4 regions of the Lysinibacillus capsici genome follow, and region 4 is predicted to be linked to each of the others. Evidence: riboswitches for the same ligand, from Rfam matches in the RefSeq annotation. Region 4 holds a riboswitch; each other region holds the start of a gene.

Region 1 (5,490 bases), 2.0 Mb from region 4:
CTCGCAGCTAGCATGAAAACATTTCTTATTTAAATAACTCTGGGTACACAGCCTTCGCTACTAATTCTACAGCCTCACCAATACGCGGACCAGGTCGATTTGAGATATCTGTATCAATGGACAATACCGCTTTGTTTTGAATAGCTGTCACAGTATTCCAACCATCTCTTCCCAGAATTTCTCCTATTGGATCTTCTGTATAGTTTACTGTTGTTAAAATAACATCTGGATTTTTCGCAATAACATCTTCCTCACTCACTTTTGCCCAGCTATTCAAGTCAGAAAAAACATTATTAACATTAGCTGCATCTAATATTTCTTGCTGGAAAGTGCTAGAGCCTGCTGTATATATGTCTGGCTTAGGGCTAACCTCTAAATAAACATTTTTCGGCGTTTTTACGTCCTTCACCTTCATTTGTACTTCAGCAATTTTCGCTTTAATCTCTTCATTTAATTTATTTCCTTTATCAGCAACACCCATCACAGCAGCAATTTGTTCGATATCTCCATAAACATCATCAAAAGTAGTCGCAGATTGAATAACAAATACTTTAATTCCTGCGTTCTCAAGCGGCTTTAGTGCATCCTTATCACCGATTGTATAAGCAATGACAACATCTGGCTTTAACGCTATAATTCTTTCACTGTTAAAATTCGTAGTATCAGAGACACGTTCAATTTTTTGTGCTTCCTCTGGGTAAGTATCGTACTCAGTTGCTCCTACAATTTTATCGCCAACACCTAAAGCAAACAAAATTTCAGTATTACTTGGTTGTAAAGATACAACTGTTTTTGGTACTTCATTAAACGCTATTTCCACTCCACGGTCATCTGTCACTTTATAGCTTGTTTTCTCTGCTTGTTGTGTATCTTGCGAAGCATCTTTATTTTTTGTATCTTCAGCAGTGCCACAGCCTGCTAATACCAGTGCAAGTAAGAGCACTGATAGCCATTGGAAATTAAATACTTTTTTCATTGTTATTCTCCTTTTTCTTTTTCATTGGGTAGGATTTACTAATAAACGGTATTTCCGCTATTCCAGCTTGCTGATTCATAAAAACAGCCATGACAAAACATACATTAGCTAATAAACCAAGGTAATCGAAAAGAATAGCAGGAACCTCTCGTTCTTCTGATACTTTGTGTAAAGTACGATATGATTTTTTTGCCTCACTGCGACAAAGATGTAAGGCTGCAGCAGCCTCTGTTCCTTGAGGTAAAACAAAACTTTGAATCTCTTCCTTCACATGGCGAACGTAAAAATCATAACGTTCACTTAACCAAGATAAATCCTCTTCAGTTACTGCTAATTTCCCACGTACTGAGCCATTCACATGATAAGCCATAGGTAACATAAGCAATAAATCCTCAGCAACAACTTGAACATCCTCTTTTTTTACCGCAGCTAATGCAACTCCTAGATGTGTTGTCAGGCTATCTGTTCGAATTTCAAAATCGACCGTTGAAGCTTTCTCACGCATAAATGGATAACAAGAATAACGGGCATCTTTTTTCACTTGCTTCCCCCCTATTTTCTATAATGAAAAATTCATATTTGAAAGGCATAAAAAAGTCGCTCCTTTTTGCAAAGGAACGACAAAAATAACATAATGAGCCATCAAACTGGACAAAGCCTATGTATTTGCCGTATATCCTCCTAGCTTCCGAGAAGTTTTTATACGTTCAAATAAAGGTCGGTCTCCTGGCTTGTACAGTTCGTCACATGAAACGAATGTGTTATAAAGGACCTTCCCATCTTCTTTGAGACAGTGGTAAATCTTTATAATGGCTGCACTTACAGTTGCGGAAACAGCTCCGGTTTTTCACCGGATTCCCGATTATGCTAATTAGCACCTTTATTCTGCAAGAATATTTCATTTGTAAAGCAGTTTATCATATATGCTTCAGAAAAAATAGCTGTACACAGTTTTAAAATATAGCATTATTTCTACTTGAAGAGAAAACTCTAACAAATTTTTACATTATTAAGAAATTTACTATAATAGTGTTTCAATTGCTTTTTCAATATCGAGCTGTGAATCTGTTGGTTCAAAGCGTGCGACGGTCTTACCATTAGCATCTACTAGAAATTTTGTAAAGTTCCAGCGAATATTACGACCATCTAAAAAGCTTGGGGCAAGTTGAACAATTGCTTCTGCCAACATTTTCTCCTGCATACTTGCCTTCCCAAACTCTCGGTAATCCACTTCATGCTTTAAATAATTAAAGAGTGGATGTGTAGCCTCTCCATTTACCTGTACAAGCTCAAAAATCGGGAATGTGACCCCATAGTTTACCTTGCATAGATGCTTAGTTTCCTCCCCATCTTCAGGATTTTGATGGCCAAATTGATCACAAGGGAATCCAAGAACTACAAAATTCTCTTTTCCATATTTATCATACATTTTCTGTAAGTCTTCAAATTGATATGTAAATCGGCATTGGTTTGCCGTGTTAACAATTAACATTGTTTTTCCACGATATGTTTCCATCGATAAAATTTCGCCATTAGGCTTCCGAACTAGATAATTATAAATGCTCATGCATAATCCCCTTTTTTCATTCATTATAGTTGACTATTCTATCGTTCATCAAAGAATTTGCACAAAAAAACACCACCTCGCTACTTTGAACGGATGGCTGACTTATACTTCTTTTTATATTTAGCATCTTGTTCTTCATTAATTAAACGATGGGCAATATCTAATAATTTCGAGTCATTTGTTTGATCATATAGCTTTTTAAATGACATAATAATATCCTGACGAATAAGAGATGGCTGTTTTTCATCTATACATGTTTGAAATCTTTTAGCTAGATACGATACAACCAAATCTCTTTGTACTGGACCCGCCTGTCCAATTTTCCAAATTGCTTGTAATGCATGCCTTGCCGTAGCAGATTGTTCATCGTAAGTCACAGCCCAAATCTTTAAAAAATCCTCCAAGACCCTTTCTTCTGGATCACTTTTTGCAGCTAAAGCGCATAAAATTTGTGCAGCACGTGCACGAGAATAACCATTATTGTATGTAAGTGCTTTTATTAGCTGTTCCCAAACTGCATATGTCCAATCTACGGGTTCCTGCATAATTTTCATTAATTCCTCGTAAGATTCATATTGAATATCGCGATCATGCTCTGTTAGATTACTAAAAAGTTGCAAAATCTCTTTTTCCATAATTCATCCCTACCTTTATTGTTTCAGAACGTAATAAAATTTGATTTATGGTACACTTAACTTAATTTTTTTCGCAAAGAAGGTGAGTTTATGAATAAATTTAATGCTAGGAAATTGATTTTTCGGTTGATTGTGATAATATCCCTACTTCTAGCTGCCTATTTTATTATCCCAGTGTCCATGCCTTTAATACTTGCTGGGATTAGTGCATTTTTCTTAGAACCAATTGTCATGTTCTTTAAACGGAAATGGAAAATGTCACGGAAAATAGCAGTTGCTTTTATTTACATAGTGAGTGTTATTGTTATATCTATTATTTGTTATCTATCCATTACACAAATAATGACACAAATAATTTTACTATCTAAGCAAGCTCCCTATTATATTTCCAAGCTATCAGATATGTGGCTTCATATGCAAGAAAATATTTCTAAATACACAGAAGACTTTCCACCTGAAGTAAGTGCTTCGCTTCAAAAAACCACAATGGATTTCATAAAGAAAGTTGAAGAATCCTTTTTAAGCTTCTTTAATTATAGCAAAGTTTCTGCCTTCTTTTCAGAGATACCCAGCCTATTTATCAGTCTTCTCGTTTATATGATTGCGCTATTCCTATTTATGCTTGATTTGCCTAAGTTAAAGCAAATCACTTATAAATATTTAAAGCCCAATACAGCAAAGAAGATAAAAATTATTTTAAATCGCTTAAAAGATGCAACATTTGGCTATATGAAGGCTCACTTATTTGTAAGCTTTATTATTGGAGGCGTCACACTCATTGGACTGCTATTAATCCAACCGAAATATGCAGTAACAATGACGATTATTATCTGGTTAATAGATATTGTACCATTCCTAGGCTCTATCATTATTCTAGCGCCATGGGGACTTTACCACCTGTTGATGGGAAACACCTCTATAGCTGTAAAATTATTCATCTTAGCTGCTATTTTACTTATTATTCGTCGAGTAGTCGAGCCTAAATTAATGGGAGACCATATCGGTTTATCCACTTTACCAACATTAATTTCCATGTTCATAGGTCTACAGTTATTTGGTATTATCGGTTTACTTGTCGGCCCATTCGTTATTATTTTCTTTATTGCCTTGAAAGAGACAGGTGTCATCAAAGTAAATTTTAAAATTTAATATCAATTTAGTATGCAGGAAAGTCTCTTTTCAAGAATAGAAGTAGTCGTCTTGTTTCTTTTGAAAGAATAGCATTCCAAAAACAAAAAAGGTCATCTTTGTATATTTTTCTCTACAAAGATGACCTTTTTCTTATCTCAACCGTCTATATAATAGTGAGGCCTATTGAATACGTCCAAAGCCTACTAAGTATTGATTCCACCAATCAAGTGATTCAATTACGACACCATTGTTTTGAGCGTCGATCATTGTGTTATTACCTAAATAAATACCTACGTGTGCTACACCTGAACCATAGCTGAAGAACACTAAGTCCCCAACGCGTGCTTCACCTGCTGAAATGCGTTGTGTTGCTAAATATTGTTGTGATGCTGTACGAGGTAAAGAAACACCCGCTTGCTTATATGACCATTGTACAAGACCTGAACAGTCAAAACCTGTTGATGGGTTGCTACCACCCCAAACATAAGGACGTCCTAGGAATTGTTTAGCTGTTGAAATGGCATCTCCTGAAGAAACAGTGCCAGCTCCTGACCCAACAATAATTTTTTGTGGTTCGCCTCCACCATTATTTTGAGTTGCTTGTATAACTGGTGTAGCTGCTTGAAGTGCACGTAAACGAGCTGCCTCTTCTTCAGCTGCTTTACGCTCTGCTTCTAAACGTTCTTCTTCTTGTTTCGTTGCAATTTCAGCTTTTAATGCAAGTGATTTCGCTTCGTTCTCAGCTTTCTTCACTTCCATCTCGCTTTCTTTTTGCTGAAGCTCTTGGAATTGTTTTTGAAGTTCCTTTTGTTTTTCATCTAATGTAGCTTTTTGTTGCTCTAAGCTTGCTTTATCTGCTTCCTGTTGATCCACTAATTCTTGGTCAGCATCCATTAATGTTTTTACCGCTACGACACGATCCATTAAATCTGCAAAGCTTTTTGCCTCAAGCACTACATTTAAATAAACACCTACAGTGTTGTCTTGCGCTTGGTATGCAGCCATACGCTCACTTAAAATTTTTGAACGTTGCTCGATACGTTTTTGTGTTTCAACAATACTAGCATCCACTTCTTTAATATCTGCTTGTACTTGTTTAAATACCTTTACTTTTGCGTCGATCTCTTGTTGTAGTTTCGTTAGTTCTTCTTGTAATTTTTTAATTTGTGCATCTATTTCAG
Region 2 (5,490 bases), 160 kb from region 4:
GTCTTTTTATAGTAACAAATTTTTTTACAGAATACAATGTAACCTTATTTTCAATTCTAAACTGTCATGATCTAACTGATGTCGCTAGCTACCAGTAGAAATAGAAAACACATACATAGAGTAAAGTTGACTGTGCTATGATTGCTTACGACAAGCAATACAGCAATGATTAATTAATATTTTTAATTCAATAATTAATTTTATTTATTTTATAATTAAAAAAATCAATTTTTATTATTTACATATTTAATTTCTTTGTTATATAATCAACTTAACTTAAAGGAAGGAGTTCACTATGGCTTATCAAGTAATCACAAATTGCCCTGTCTGCAGTAAAACATTAAAAATTACGAAGTTACAGTGTTCTCATTGTCACACGACCATTGAAAATGAATTTGAATTGTCGAAGCTAGCATCCTTATCACAGGATCAGCTTCATTTTGTGGAAGTGTTTTTAACCTGCAGAGGAAACATTAAAGAGGTTGAAAAGGAACTGGGTGTTTCGTATCCAACAGTTCGAGGCAAGCTAAACGACATTATTTCATCCCTTGGCTATGCTCAAAAGAAGAAAAATGAAGTAGACGAGAAAAAAATTGTAAGCATGCTGGAAAATGGCGAAATCACAACGGATGAAGCCATAAAGCTCTTAAAAGACGAATAGGGAGGAACGGACCATGAAAGAGGAAATCACAAAAGTGTTAACCATGATTCAAGAGGGAAAAATTGATGCGGATAAAGGATCAGAGCTGATTCAAGTGCTACAACAGAAAGAAGACTCTGAGAACAAATTTGTGGAAAAAACAAAGTATTTAGAAAAAACATTAAAGGTTCGTGTTGTATCCACCGAAAATGATAATGTTACGGTAAACTTGCCGATTAAACTTGTCAAAGCCGTATTGATGGCAGGACACAGCATCGCTGCGAGTATTCCACAATCAGAAAAATACGTAAAAGATATCGACATCAATCTTCTACTTGAAGCAATCGAAAATGAATTAGACGGACAAATTGTAGATATAAAATCAGCAAACGGGGATTCCGTTGCAGTCTTCATTGAGTAGAGGCAACGAATGATGCATGTAAAAGTGAAAGCAAAAGATGTTCGCTTTACAGTCCCAGTTCCCTATATTGTGCTAACCATTGTCCTCTCCATATTAACTTCCAAATGGATTCAGCTACAAGCCAATAAGTGGACAAAGGCATACTTCGATCGAAAGAACATAGACTTTACCTTTCCGATCATCGATAAAGAAATGCTAAAGCCGATTATCAAGGAACTACAAAATTATAAGGGAGTCGTGCTAGTCGATGTCAAAGCTCAGGACGGGACTGAGGTTAAGATTAGACTATAATCTCAATGATAGAATGGTAAGAGCATGTTATGATAAAAGCATGCTCTTTATTAATTTAATGAGCATCATTTGAAATGGGTAAGAGATGATCATTATTTCAGGATTTATGATAGAAGCTACTATTTTTCAATGGTACATAAAATAGAACATTTCTTTCAGAATTCTAGATACATTTTGATAGATAAACATGTACATCGTCTAAAATAGATTTTTGATTTGGGTATAAGCGATTAGTGGTAATCTATTTGGAACTACATAATTAAAAATACTGAATAATCCAAAAATAAAGAAGTTTAGAATCTTGATTTACTTTTCATTTGAAGGATGGTACACTTAAAACTATTGAACAACAACTATATATTGTGTTCGTTTTACAAAGGTACTACTACATGTAGTTTAAAAGGGAAGTTCGGTACAATTCCGACGCTGTCCCCGCAACTGTGTAGCTGACGATGATTGCAACCACTGTGCATTTGCATGGGAAGGGAATCAGAGAATGAAGCAAAGCCAGGAGACCTGCCTTTATAAAACAAATTTATCATTTCTTCGGGGATTAAGAGATGGGAACGTCAGTATTTTTGGTATGTTAACGTTTCCATTTAGCCTATCTCTCTAGAGGAGATAGGCTTTTTTATTTTATGAAAAGAGGGATTTCTATGAAACTTTATACGAAAACAATTTGTCCAAAATGCCTATGGGTAAAATCTGAGCTACAACGTGCAGGACTTGAAGCTGAAATTGTTAACATCGATCACGATGAACAAGCAAAGCAAACGATTATTGACGCAGGTTTTTTAAGTGTGCCTGTTTTAGAGATGAATGAAACTTTTATAGGAGATGTTCAGGAAATTGTTTCTCAAATTGAGTTGATTGCCCTATGATTGTTTACGCGAGTCGTACAGGTAATGTCCGAAATGTTGTATCCAAATTAAAGGCAGAATGTATCGAGCTCTCGGAGGAATTGCGATTGAACAAGCCCTATCTTTTAATTACCTACACAGATGGTTTAGGTGACATTCCAGCAAAGGTACAACGTTTCTTAGAAAAAAACAGGGATTTTTGTAAAGGAGTAGTTGCCAGTGGCAATAGTAATTTCGGCCATCATGTATTTGGCGCTGCTGGTGAGAAAATCGCCGCTACCTATCATGTACCCTTAGTAAGGAAATTAGATTTACGAGGTAATCAAACGGATTACGAAGCAATACAAACGTTTTATGAAACGAGGGTAATGAGATGAAAACCTATTTAAAGCTTAATAATGACGTACTGAATCGTTATAGTACAACTGGATTACTTGAGTTAGAAAAGGACCGCGAAGCTACGCGCCGCTACTTTTTAGAGTATGTTAACGTACGTTTGCGTTATTTTATAGATATTGAGGAAAAAATTCGCTATTTAGTTGATGAGGGCTACTATGAGAAAGCATTTATCGATATGTACGAGATGGAATTTATTAAGAAGCTGTACAAGAAAGCCTATGATTATAATTTCCGCTTCCCATCCTTTATGAGCGCAAGCAAATTTTATGATAGCTATGCTATGAAAAGTCGTGACGGGGAAGAGATCTTAGAAAAGTATGAGGATCGTATTGTCATTATTGCTTTGTATTTGGCTCAAGGAAACACGGCTCTAGCAGAACGCTCTGTCGAAGCAATGATGGAAGCCTACCAGCCAGCAACACCAACTGCTTTAAATAGTGGTAAGAAAGCACGTGGTGAATTAGTTAGCTGCTTTAAATTATCAATGGATGACTCCATGAACAGTATTGCTGAAAATATTGGCTATTGTTTAGAGCTATCACGCCTTGGTGGTGGAGTAGGGGTCAACTTAACAGATTTACGCCCTTTAGGTGATCCAATTAAAGAGATATTAAATCGTGCAAGTGGTGTCATCCCAGTAGCAAAACTGTTAGAAAATTCTTTCAGTTATTCGAATCAGCTAGGGCAACGAAATGGCTCAGGCGTTGTTTATCTAAATATTTTCCATGCAGACATAGAAAATTTCATATCATCAAAAAAACCAAATGCTGACGATAAAATTCGCCTCGCAACTCTTTCAACAGGGATTATTATACCTAGTATTTTCTTCGAACTGATGAAACGTGATAAGGATATCGTCTTGTTTAGCCCATACGATATTTTTAAAGAATACGGTAAACGTATGTCTGAGATTTCCATTTCAGACATGTACTACGAGCTACTTGATAACCCAAAAATTCGTAAAATTAAACGTTTAAATGCACGGAAGCTTTACACAGAGGTGAAAAAAGCACAATTTGAATCAGGCTATCCGTTTGAAATCTTTGATGATAATGTCAATAAGGTACATCCTTTAAAAAATATTGGACGTGTCAAAATGTCCAATCTATGTACAGAAATTCTGCAAGTGCAAGAGACAAGTATCATTACGGATCAGGATCAACCAAATGACTATGGATTAGATGTATCGTGTAACTTAGGTTCCATCGATATCCATGCAGCAAGTAAAGTGAAGGATTTCGGCGCATTAGTCGATACAGCGATGCACCTACTAACAAATGTATCGCAAATGACGCATATTAAAAATGTACCGTCTGTTGCAAAAGCCAATCAATTAATGCATTCTGTAGGGCTTGGCTGTATGAACCTCCATGGGCATCTGGTGACGGAGGGCATCCTGTACGGCTCAAGAGAGTCGATTGATTTCATGGATCACTTTATGGAAGCGATGAACTATTATTCACTGAAATCTTCGATGGAAATGGCAAAAGAAAAAGCTGCAACCTTCTATCGATTCGAGGACAGTGATTATGCATCTGGTAGCTATTTTGACCAATATATCAATAAAGCTGAAGAAGAATTGTCACCTGTTGTATTGAAGGCGCTTGGCAATATTCCAATCATCACAAACAAGATGTGGGAAACGTTAAAGCAAGATGTGATGCAATACGGGCTATTCCATTCCTATCGTTTGGCTATTGCCCCAACTGGTAGTATTTCATATATTCGTAGCTGTACGGCTTCAATCGCTCCATGTACAGAGCGCGTAGAGGTTCGTGATTATGCCGATAGTAGAACCATTTATCCAATGCCTCATTTAACAAATGACAATAGTCATTTATATGTGGAGGCGTATGATGTGAATCCGTATGATTTAATTGATTTATATGCAGCTTCTCAAAAGCACGTTGACCAAGGTATTTCCATGACGCTTTATGTAACAGACAATTGGACAACCGAACAATTGGCTAAAGTATACATTTATGCGTGGATAAAGGGCATTAAGTCCGTTTACTATGTTCGTCAACGATTACAAAGCTTAGAGGAGTGTGTAGCATGTCAAATATAATTTATGAGGCAGTCAATTGGAATAAAGCAACAAGTGAACTTGCCCAAATATTTTGGGACCAGCAATGGAAGCAAATTTGGTTTCCAGAAGAAATTGCGGTCAGTAAAGATATTAAACAATGGAAAAGCTTTGAGCATCAGGACACATATAAAAAAGTATTTGCAGGATTAACCTTACTGGATACTGTACAAACAAATATCGGAATGAATCGTGTTGCCGCTTATACAGATGATTTACAGGAGAAGGCTGTGCTAACCGTTTTTGATGCATTCGAGGCGATACATGCCAAGTCCTATTCTTATATTTTCACAACGCTTTGTACAAACGAAGAAATCGATGAGCTATTTGAATGGGTCAAGAAAAATGAATTTCTACAGTATAAGGCCAATAAAATCGCAGATATTTATAATAGTATTGAAGAAGGCAATCCAGAGAGCCTATGGAAAGCGATGTTCTCATCCGTTATGCTTGAATCTTTCCTGTTTTATTCTGGCTTTTTCTATCCACTATACTTAGGGGGACAAGGCTTCCTACGAAACAGTGCCGAGATTATTTCACTGATCTTGCGTGATGAGTCTATCCATGGGGTAGCAGTTGGATTTTTTGCTCAAAATCTATTCAAGCAATTTTCAAAGGAAAAGCAAGAAGAGCTACATTTGTGGGGCTATGAGCTATTATTAGATTTATATCAAAATGAAATGAAGTATACAGATGATATTTATGCGGAAACAGGATTATCACCTGAAGTGCGAGCCTATGTACGTTATAATGCTAATAAAGCATTAATGAATGTCGGCTTTGAAGCCATGTT
Region 3 (5,490 bases), 990 kb from region 4:
TGTTCTTCATAATAACGAATTTGTCTTGCCGAAAGCTCTGTTAATTGCATCACGATACTCATCGATAATAACGGCATAGTTCGTCTAATTTCACGACTCATTTAAGTCCTCCTCCAATACCCGCTTATCATATAATGAAATTTTTTTACTGTCAACCAACCATGTAAGGTTATCTAACATGGTTGGCACTATTTTTTTCAATTCGATTAAAAATTGTAAAAAACTATTCATATTTAGGCTTTATCTATTGTCTTGTTATGCTTTTTGAATGGCTTGAACCGCACTGCAAATAGCAAATTTAACGTGTTCATATGTTAGTCCCCCCTGGATAAATGCTGTATATGGAGGTCGTATTGGGCCATCCGCTGTTAGCTCAATGCTGGACCCCTGAATAAATGTTCCAGCTGCCATAATGACATCATCTTCATAGCCTGGCATATAGGCTGGTTCAGGAGCATAATGGGCATTTATCGGTGAGTTCGCTTGTATTTCACGACAAAAATCAATCATTTGCTGAGCCGTTTGGAACGATACTGATTGAATTAAATCTGTACGCTTCGCGTGATAGCTCGGAGAAGTGCTCATGCCGATTTCCTCAAGCATTGCAGCTGTAAATATTGCCCCTTTTAGTGCTTGCGATACAACATGTGGTGCTAGGAAAAACCCTTGATAAAAATCACCTAGTGTATTTAATGTGGCCCCCGCTTCTGCTCCAATACCTGGAGATGTCATACGATAGGCACATTTCTCCACTAAATCTGCTCGGCCAGCAATATAGCCACCAATTTTAGCCAAGCCTCCACCTGGATTTTTAATGAGCGAGCCTGCCATTAAGTCAGCCCCAACCTCTGTAGGTTCCTGGGCCTCTACAAACTCGCCATAGCAGTTATCTACAAAAATAATAGCTTTCGGAGCTAATTTACGTACCTTTACACACATTTCTGCAATTTCTTCAATTGTAAAGGATGGACGTGTGGCATAGCCTTTTGAACGCTGAATCGCAATCATTTTGGTTTGTGCTGTAATGGCCTCTTCTACACCTGCCCAATCAATAACCTGATTATCTAGTAAATCCACATGTCGATAACCGATTTTATAATCTTTCAGTGAACCTGTATCTTTATCACCACCATCGACAATGGATTGCAATGTATCATATGGCTGACCAGAAATATAAAGCAGCTCATCACCAGGACGCAAAACACCGAATAGACTAAGCGTGATTGCATGTGTGCCTGAAATAATTTGTGGTCGGACTATGGCTGCCTCTGCACCAAATACCTCCGCATAAACACGCTCTAGATTATCGCGCCCCTCATCATCATAGCCATAGCCGTTTGATGGGTGTAAATGATAATCACTTACTTGATGCTTTCTGAAAGCTGCTAGCACCTTCTGCTGATTGTAGAACGCCATTTCTTCTACATTGGCATGATAAGACCGAACTTGCTCCTCTACTTTTGCCACTAACGATAGCGTTTCTGTTGATAAATTTGATGTAAACGTCATTCTTTCTTCTCCATTTCACAATGTCTCGCATTTCAATCAGTAAGATTTATTGACTATCTAAATTGACTTCAATCACTCTAGAATTCCCTAACCAACTACTGGTATATGAACGCATTTGACGAATGTTTTTCTTTATTTTAATCACATTTTATCAATTTGTATGTGCACCTGTAAAACTTGCCTATTGTTTCTAAGAGGATTTTACGCTAAGCTAATGTGCGGACTCAATTCAAGAAGCGTATTTAATGACCGATTTTGGCTATTAAATTCATAGATTCTGTTACGTAAAACGTCTTTTAACTTTTAAAAAGTTTATTTATTGATAGAAGGGGTGAACGGGATGGCTTGGGAGGTTTTTAGTATCATAGGAACAATTGCCTTTGCTATTTCTGGGGCAATTATTGCCATGGAAGAAGAATACGATTTATTCGGTGTATATATACTTGGTATTGTGACTGCTTTTGGTGGAGGAGCTATTCGAAATTTACTCATTGGACTACCTGTCACAACACTTTGGGGACAGGATATGATGTTTCAAATAGCGCTTGCTGCGATTACGATATTCTTTATTTTTCCACATCATCTGATTCAACATTGGCATCGTTGGGGTAACTTCACAGATGCGATTGGCTTATCAGCATTTGCTATTCAAGGCGCACTCTATGCTGTCAAGCTTGATATGCCAGTGAGCGCAGTCATTGTAGCTGCTGTTTTGACAGGTTCAGGTGGTGGTATTGTACGAGATTTATTAGCTAGAAGAAAACCATTAGTTCTCCGTGATGAAGTTTATGGCGTTTGGGCAGCTCTTGCTGGACTGTTAATCGGCTTCGAGGTTTTTACAGGGGACATTTTCCTTTATATTTTATTCGCAGTGATTACAGCTTTACGTATTCTTTCCTATATGATGAAGTGGCGCTTGCCATTACGTAAATTAAATCGAGCATAAACACCATTCAGCCAATGACCAAAAATTAAGTCATTGGCTGTTTTATTGTTTTAGCTAATGTTTCATTCCTTATATGATTAAAAAAAGACATTTAACTTACCTTTTTAACAACTGCATGGATTCTTCTAAAGTCACCATGTTTTTCATCATCGAGCAAGCTGCATCTAAAATAGGAAAGGCTAAGGCTGCTCCAGAACCTTCGCCTAAACGCATATTCATATGCAACATCGGTTCAATGCCTAGTAACGCAGCGGCAATTTTTGCCCCTGGCTCCTCTGAAGCATGGGAAGGAATAATATAATCAATTACTTTTGGTTCGAGCTTATAAGCAATGAGGGCAGCTATAGTCGAAATAAATCCATCAATGACAACGGGTTTACGATGGGCAGCAGCGCCAAGAATAATACCTGTCATCGCCCCTATCTCTAATCCTCCAACCTTAGCCAGAACATCAATAACATCATTTGGATTAGGCTTATTTAAGGTAATTGCTTTTTCAATAACTGCTGCTTTATAGGCAATGCCTCCTTGGCCTACTCCTGCACCAAACCCCGTTACTTCGATAGGGTCGTATCCCGTCAAAACTGCTAATATTGCAGCACTTGGTGTTGTATTGCCGATGCCCATTTCTCCAGTCCCAAGTACATCAGCACCTTTTATGATTTCCTCAGTGGCCACACGGATTCCTACTTCTATCGATTGAATGGCTTCTTGTTTGGACATAGCTGGACCTTGTGCCATGTTATCGGTACCATATTTAATTTTATGAATAAGGACTCCTGCATCAAGTGGAATATCTTCTTTTACCCCAACATCTACTGTGACCACCTTTGCATTGGTAATGCCCGCAATCGCACAAACGCCTGTACCACCCTTAGGAAAATTTAATGTTTGAAAGAGCGTAACATCTTGTGGATTCGTGGTTACACCTTCCTCGCAAACACCATGATCTGCAGCACAGACAATCATCACTTTTTTGTCGACTGTCGGATATAATTGTCCGGTTATACCAGAGAGCTGTACGGCAATTGATTCTAGTTTACCCAAGCTACCCGGGGGCTTACAAAGCGCATCAATCCGCTTTCTGGCTTGTTCCATACTTTTCATATCAACCCCTGGAATGTTTTGAATCGTGTCTTGTAATAATTGCATGATTATTTCTCCTCTCGTTCTCATTAAGACAAAATAAAAAGTCTGTAGTTTATTGTCATGACAAATAAACTACAGACTTTTCCATCATCTATATCTTCTAAAGCATGTAGGCAGGTCTCCTGGCTCAAGTTCAACACCTCATAGTACCTTCCCAGCAATTTGCTAGTGGCATACACTATGAAATTCCCTTATACAGTGGCGGGTCCGCTAAAGCTTTTCACTTTATTCCCTATTCTCCCTAATGGGCACCTATTGCTTTTATGTAATTATGATAAATCTACTTTACAACTTTTTTATTGTCAAGAGGAAAAATTTTTTTGAGTGTTAACTTAGTACAACCAGCTATTCAAACAATTTAGGAGCTTATCAAGAGCTTATAACAATAAAGGAATCCTTCACTTGGATTCCAAGTCTTCCTTAATTAGTGCTTTTTAGAATTCTCTATGCCTAAAACTCGGCTTGTTACAAAAACTATCGGCTACATCAATTGTCCTAACAAATAAATCACAAATTAACTCCATTTCCACCTTCCAAAACTTGTATTTTTCCAGTTCTCTAAGAAATGTTAAACATAAAATTGAAAAGCCCTTATAATCTGTTCAATGTAAACATAAATTATTTCTGAAACTTCAGTATTGAATTGATTGAAGATTGGGTAAGTATCAAAAGTAATAAAACGTTAAAAAGTTAGGGGAAGATATAATGAATGCAGAAGAATTAAGAAATGCTATTGCTGAAACCTGTGAAACACACGATAGCCTCTATGCCCAACTCGTAAAACCGATTAATCAGTTGTTAATCAATGTCGACGCTTCGATCAGTGAAGAGACAGCAAATAAAATACTGGAAAATTTAAAGTTATTTCATAGTGGTGATAAATACTTGACGGAATGTCATTTGGAGGAGAGCCAAAATTTCTTGAAAGATGGCATTGAGCTTCTCCAAAAGGGGGATTTGGCGAATGGAGCACTACAAATTTATGGAGCTGGTCTAAACTTTGCTAGTTATGCTTCAAAAGTGCAGGGACAAAAAAACGTTAATATCTACAAAAACTTTGAAGAAAATTTTAATTTTATCATGGACGCCCTGAAAAATAAACCATGAAAAAAGAAAGAGTATACACTCTTTCTTTTTCCATGGTTTATTTAAATTCTAATTCTCCATCATAAGCCAGCATGCCGCCTTCAAGGTTTGTTACATCAAATCCTTGTGCCTCTAAGTAAGCACATGCATTGGCAGAACGAGCTCCAGCCTTACATACAATAATATATGGCTTTTCTACATCTAAATCCTCTAAACGTTCAGGGATAGTTCCGAGTGCAATATGTTGAGCACCTGGGATCATGCCATGTGCTACTTCATCCTCTTCACGAACATCGATAATATATAGGTCCTCATTTGCATCTAACAGATCTAATAATTGTGTTGTTTCCATTGTTTTCATAAACTTTGTCCTCCAAAATATAAAATTCCACTATCATTATAGCTTGTAGCAAAAAAAACAGCCAGTGTGAGTACACTAACTGTTTAACAAACTTATTATACTTCTGTCTCTAAAAACTCAATTTGTTTTGCTGGTACGAATGTAGAAATGGCGTGCTTGTAAATTAGGTGCTGCTTATTTTCAGCATCAAGTAGTAATACTGTAAAATTATCATATGATTTCACAGTCCCTTTTAACTGAAATCCGTTTAACAGAAATACAGTTACAAAAACACTGTTTTTACGTAGTTGGTTCAAGAACGTATCTTGCAAATTGATTGATTTCATCAAATAGCCTCCCTACTAACTTTCTACCTCTTCATTCCTATAGTAGCATGTTCTACCAATTTATCAATTAGTAATTTTTAGAAATTTTTCTTTATTCTTATAATCGATCATCA
Region 4 (5,490 bases):
TGACGAATTTTAAAAACCTCTCCCTCAAACGGGGCATCCTTGTCAAAATCGGTACACGTTAACAGTGGGAGCTGGTCAAGAAATTCCTGAATGCCCTCATCTTTTAAGGCAGAGCCAGCAAAGCAAGGGAAGGCACATTCATTTTTAATCATTCCCTGTAATTGAGCAAGACACTGTTCATGCTCCAATGACTCATTCAGAAAGGCATCAAGCAATTCTTCGTCGCGCTCCGCTAGCCATTCCATGATGCTATTTGATACATAGTCTGCTCGCAATGGCTCATCGATGAACAATATATGCTGTGAGCAATCTTTGCGAAGCTGGCTGATGACAGCCTCCACATTGGCACCCTCACGATCTATTTTGTTGATAAAGAAGAAGGTAGGGACATGGTATTGACGTAAAAGTTGCCATACTGTTTCTGTGTGGCCTTGTATCCCTTCAACAGCGCTAATGATCATAATGGCATAATCCATCACACGAATGGCACGCTCCATCTCAGGGGAGAAATCGACATGCCCTGGTGTATCAATCAATGTGTATGTATCATTGCCAATGCTCATACGCCCCTGCTCGGCAAATATCGTAATGCCTCGTCTGCGCTCCAGCTCGTGATTATCAAGAAAGGTATCCTGATGATCAACTCGACCACGGGCTTGGATACTATTTGTATGAAAAAGTACTTGCTCAGAAAAGGTCGTTTTCCCTGCATCCACGTGCGCAAGTACACCAATTGTTTTGTACATAAGAAATCCTCGTTTCTATAGAATGCTATCTTTTTATTGTAACAGAATACTAGCTTCTATATTTCTTGTAAAATAGTTCGTCTTTATGTCGAAATAGTGCTAATATAGTGATGATTATACTTTTAGTGTCATCCTACTGATTGCGCGATAAATTTTCTTCTGCTAGTCTATCAATAGTATTGACCATTATAGAACGTATTGGTGCAAATGGCATTTGTCATTTGCTTAAAAGGGAAATCGGTGCAATTCCGATGCTGTCCCGCAACTGTAAATGGGGAGTCTATACAGCATGCCACTGTAGGGAAACTATGGGAAGGCGTATAGATGATGAACCTAAGCCAGGATACCTGCCAGTATGTATTTTTTGACTAAGAACCACGAGGATGGTGATAGTGATACAGGTAATATACCGTTATTTCACTATGCTACTCTCTTGGCGACAAGAGGGTTTTTTTATGCCCTTCCAACCACCTAGGTAGTAAAGAAATCCCTGATTTCTTTCTATATTTTAACAACAAAGGAGAAAAGGACATGAAGAAATGGAAAAGTATATGGCTAATGATGATCATTGCCTTGATCGCTGTTTTAGGGGCTTGTAATGCAAAAGACAAAACGGAATCAGCAGTACAAGGTGAAAAGGTTGAGCCATCTGAGGCGGCAGCCGAAGTAACCATTGAAAACAATGACACAAGTCAAACATATACGGAAGCACCAACAAAAGCGATTAGCTTAAATCAGCATGTGACAGAAATCATGCTAGCACTTGGCTTAGAGGATTCTATGGTAGGGACAGCTTACTTAGATGATAAAATCTATGAGCCATTGCAAGAGGCATACGATAAAGTCCCTGTGCTTTCTGATCAATACCCAACGAAGGAGCAAGTCATTGATGCCGAGGCAGATTTCCTATATGCAGGCTGGAAAAGTGGCTTTGGCGAAAAGGGGGTAGGCACACCAGAAGAACTTGAAGAATTAGGCATCCATACGTATTTACATACGGCTTCCAACATGACAAAGCCAACATTAGAGGATATTTTCACTGATATTCGCCATATCGCAAAGATTTTCCGTATTGAGGATCGTGGCGAAGCTTTAATTGATCAAATGACGAAAGATGTAGAGGCAGTACAAGCTAAATTACCAAAAGATAGCGAAAAATTACGTGTTCTTGTGTTTGATAGCGGTGAAAAGGATGTATTTACAGCTGGTCAAAACTTTATGAATGAGCTTGTGACAATCGCAGGTGGTCAAAATATCTTTGGTGATGTGGAATCAGGTTGGACAACTGTATCGAAGGAAGATGCAGTAGACCGCAACCCAGAGGTAGTTGTCGTGATTGATTACGGTGAAACAACGGCAGACCAAAAGATCCAATTCTTAAAAAATGATCCAGCATTGAAGGAGATGGAAGCGGTCAAAAATGAGCGCTTTGTCATCCTGCCACTTTCAGCAGCGTCTGAAGGGGTTCGTGCGGCAGAGGCCATTGAAATTTTAGCCACGGGCTTCTATCCTGAAAACTTTTAATCCATTCGAGCTAGCGTTTTGCTAGCTCCTTTTTTATAAGGAGCGATAAAAATGAACGCATTTCAAAAAAATGTACCAGATCAAACATTTGAAACACTGAACCGTCATGGTGAGTTTACCCGTCTAGCCGTTAGCCCTGGCATTATTAATAAGCATTATACCCCTGCACAATTCCAAAAAATAGCCGAAATTGCTGGCGAAAAGGGGGCGATAAAGTATTCTGCTTCCTATAGTATACTCTTGTCCATACCAACGTGTGATGCCACAGAAGCGGTGCAAGCCTTACAGGAAGCGGGTCTCTATGTTGCTCCCTCTGGTCCAATCATAGCCATGAAGGCCTGCGATTTTTGTGATGGGGAGAAAATGGATGCTGCTCCAATAACCGAACAGCTCTATCATGCCCTAGCGGGGATGAAGGTACCTGCAAGAGTGCGTGTCAATATTAATGGCTGTGCATCAGCTTGCTACAATGCAGTCTATGATGATATTGGACTCGTTTACCAACAAGAAAGCTTTGATGTCTATTTAGGGGCAGTACCGATGGGAGCAAAGGCACAGGCTGGCACGTTATTCGCTAAGAGGGTAGACGTCACACAAATTGAAGATTTTTTACTGCTTCTGATCAACCTATATAAGGAGCATGCTCGCCCAAATGAGCCCTTTTACAAATTTTATCGAAGAACGAAGTACGCAGAATATTGGGAACTAGTAAAAAATTCAATTAAATAGCAGGGATATTACTTAGGGTGTCGAAGTATTGTAGTAAGGCACAGAAAATTACAATACAAAGGAGCAAGAACATGACATCGAAACAAGGGATTCAACCAGAAGATCTTTATCACTTAAAATCAGTAGCAGATCCACAGCTTTCACCAGATGGGACAGAGGTAGTTTATATAGAGACTCGTATGGACGAGAAGAAAAATGACTATATATCGAATTTGTTTTACATAAACTTGAAGGACAAAACACCACAGCAATGGACATTTGGTGAAGATAGAACGAGTTCCCCTGTTTGGTCACCAGATGGTAGTCAAATTGCATTTTTGTCAACGAGAACAGGTAAGTCACAAATATATGTTCTTTCGAAAGCAGGTGGAGAGGCAAAACAGGTGACACATTGTAAAAATGGAGCGACATCCCCTGTCTGGTCACCATGTGGCAAGAAAATTGCTTTTTCAGTCGTGCTAGGGAAAGATGAAACCATCCTAGATAAAGCGGAGGATGAGAAGAAAAAGGATAAAGAACTAAAACCACTAGAAATCGAGAAAATGAAACACAAATCGGATGCTGGTGGATTTATTGATATGGAGCAGTTTACCCATATTGCCATGGTCAATGTGGAATCAGGAGAGCTAGAACAAGTGACAGAAGGCAAAGAGTACTTCCATCTGGGTACTTGGTCGCCAGATGGCAAATACCTTACGTATTTAGCAGATAAAGCGGAGGATTTAGATTTCTCATTCAATGTGGATATCTATTTATTGGAGTTAGAAACGAAACAGAGTCACAAGCTAACAGAAGGTTCGGGTGCATATTACCAAACGGCTTGGTCACCGAATAGTCGTTATCTTTCTTTTGTAGGTGGAGAACGTGAATTTGAAAATGCCACACAAGCGAAGCTTTGGATTTATGACATGGAGCAAAAACTACTAAACTGTGTAACAAGTGAATTTGATGCGCCTGTCGGTGATTTTGTCATCGGTGATTTCCTGCAAGGTGTAGCGTCACCACGTGTTCAATGGATGAATGATAATCATAGCTTCTACTTCCAAGTCACAGATCACGGCAATGCGGCGATCTATTACGGAAATGTAGATGGCGAAATTTACCCAGCTATCCATGATGATCAATATGTTTATGGCTTCTCACTTGATGCGCAAAACGATCAGGCTATTGTGGCTATTAGCACAACGACCAATCCAGGCGATCTGTTTTATGTGAACCTAAAAACGGGTGCCAAAGAACAGTTGACGTCCATTAATGAAGAATTTTTAAAGACCAAAACATTAGCTGTTCCAGAGAGTATAGAATTTGAAGGTGCAGAAGGCTGGAAGGTCAATGGCTGGATTATGAAGCCAATTGGCTATGAAGCAGGGAAGAAGTATCCTCTCATTCTTGAAATCCACGGTGGTCCACATGCAATGTATGGCAATACCTATTTTAATGAATTCCAAATCCTTGCTGCACAAGGCTTTGCAGTGCTTTACACTAATCCGCGTGGTAGTCATGGCTATGGCCAAAAATTTGTTGATGCAGTACGTGGCGATTATGGTGGTAATGATTATGCGGACTTAATGGCAGCGGTAGACTACGCTCTGGAGCACTATGATTTTATTGATCAGGATCGTCTAGGAGTAACTGGCGGAAGCTACGGTGGTTTTATGACTAACTGGATTGTGGGCCATACAAATCGCTTTAAAGCAGCTGTGACGCAGCGCTCCATTTCGAACTGGATTAGCTTTGCTGGTGTCAGTGATATCGGCTATTACTTTACAGACTGGCAAATTCAAGCAGGGCTCGATGATATAGAGAAGCTATGGCATCATTCGCCGCTGAAGTATGTAGACAAAGTGGAGACACCATTATTGATTTTACATGGTGAAAAAGACTATCGTTGTCCAATTGAGCAGGCAGAGCAATTGTTTATCGCCTTAAAGTATCGTAAAAAACAAACAAAATTCGTGCGTTTCCCTGAGGCGAATCATGAACTGTCAAGAAGTGGAAAGCCCACATTGCGAATTAATCGACTTGAATATATTCGTGATTGGTTTGTGAAATATCTATAATAGGGTGGCCTAAGAAGAGAGTATCTTCTTAGGCTACTTTTAATAGAGAAGACCTGTATGATGGTTTATAAACGATTCAATTTTAAAAAAAATCTCATGGTAAAGGATTTGTTCACCTTTATGATAAAGGTCCAAATATCTTCTCTACTTGCTTTATCATCATATAAATAAATTGTTGTATAAGGACCGTTATTTAATGATTCCCAATGAACCGTTTCTAATGTAGTCCCTTCTCTTGTAGATGGAATATGACGTGTTGTTGAATCTAAAAAATAATAGGGACTTTTTCTTCAAACATTACAGTTGTTATTATAACTGCATCAAAATTTGAAAGGTGCTTCATCATTTGAACATGCAACTAATACTAACAAACTTACGATAATTAAAAACTTTTTCAAGACTTTACTTAGGTAGAATCAACTTTTTCTCAC

Evidence for each region. A riboswitch is a leader RNA that binds a small molecule or an ion and turns the genes downstream of it on or off. The one in region 4 is predicted to bind cobalamin.
Region 1: it holds a riboswitch for cobalamin, as region 4 does, so the genes downstream of both, LCP48_RS21440 (hypothetical protein) here and LCP48_RS11265 (ABC transporter substrate-binding protein) in region 4, are expected to answer to the same signal.
Region 2: it holds a riboswitch for cobalamin, as region 4 does, so the genes downstream of both, LCP48_RS12090 (glutaredoxin family protein) here and LCP48_RS11265 (ABC transporter substrate-binding protein) in region 4, are expected to answer to the same signal.
Region 3: it holds a riboswitch for cobalamin, as region 4 does, so the genes downstream of both, cobT (nicotinate-nucleotide--dimethylbenzimidazole phosphoribosyltransferase) here and LCP48_RS11265 (ABC transporter substrate-binding protein) in region 4, are expected to answer to the same signal.

The regions. Positions count from the first base shown of each region.
Region 1 covers NZ_CP084108.1:4,336,461-4,341,950, forward strand. Annotated here, with positions in the region: gene LCP48_RS21435 (ABC transporter substrate-binding protein) at 26-976, opposite strand; gene LCP48_RS21440 (hypothetical protein) at 960-1,517, opposite strand; cobalamin riboswitch at 1,676-1,873, opposite strand; gene LCP48_RS21445 (glutathione peroxidase) at 1,998-2,543, opposite strand; gene LCP48_RS21450 (hypothetical protein) at 2,624-3,178, opposite strand; gene ytvI (sporulation integral membrane protein YtvI) at 3,269-4,327, shown strand; gene LCP48_RS21460 (C40 family peptidase) at 4,490-5,490, opposite strand, start outside.
Region 2 covers NZ_CP084108.1:2,460,303-2,465,792, forward strand. Annotated here, with positions in the region: gene LCP48_RS12075 (DUF2089 domain-containing protein) at 296-661, shown strand; gene LCP48_RS12080 (SHOCT-like domain-containing protein) at 675-1,061, shown strand; gene LCP48_RS12085 (hypothetical protein) at 1,071-1,352, shown strand; cobalamin riboswitch at 1,713-1,890, shown strand; gene LCP48_RS12090 (glutaredoxin family protein) at 2,009-2,233, shown strand; gene nrdI (class Ib ribonucleoside-diphosphate reductase assembly flavoprotein NrdI) at 2,230-2,589, shown strand; gene nrdE (class 1b ribonucleoside-diphosphate reductase subunit alpha) at 2,586-4,679, shown strand; gene nrdF (class 1b ribonucleoside-diphosphate reductase subunit beta) at 4,667-5,490, shown strand, end outside.
Region 3 covers NZ_CP084108.1:1,310,519-1,316,008, reverse strand. Annotated here, with positions in the region: gene LCP48_RS06160 (MerR family transcriptional regulator) at 1-101, opposite strand, end outside; gene LCP48_RS06155 (methionine gamma-lyase family protein) at 256-1,509, opposite strand; gene LCP48_RS06150 (trimeric intracellular cation channel family protein) at 1,850-2,455, shown strand; gene cobT (nicotinate-nucleotide--dimethylbenzimidazole phosphoribosyltransferase) at 2,552-3,607, opposite strand; cobalamin riboswitch at 3,700-3,875, opposite strand; gene LCP48_RS06140 (hypothetical protein) at 4,310-4,711, shown strand; gene LCP48_RS06135 (rhodanese-like domain-containing protein) at 4,749-5,051, opposite strand; gene hfq (RNA chaperone Hfq) at 5,147-5,377, opposite strand; gene miaA (tRNA (adenosine(37)-N6)-dimethylallyltransferase MiaA) at 5,475-5,490, opposite strand, start outside.
Region 4 covers NZ_CP084108.1:2,299,494-2,304,983, forward strand. Annotated here, with positions in the region: gene LCP48_RS11260 (elongation factor G) at 1-746, opposite strand, end outside; cobalamin riboswitch at 929-1,115, shown strand; gene LCP48_RS11265 (ABC transporter substrate-binding protein) at 1,278-2,270, shown strand; gene LCP48_RS11270 (precorrin-3B methylase) at 2,322-2,999, shown strand; gene LCP48_RS11275 (S9 family peptidase) at 3,071-5,059, shown strand.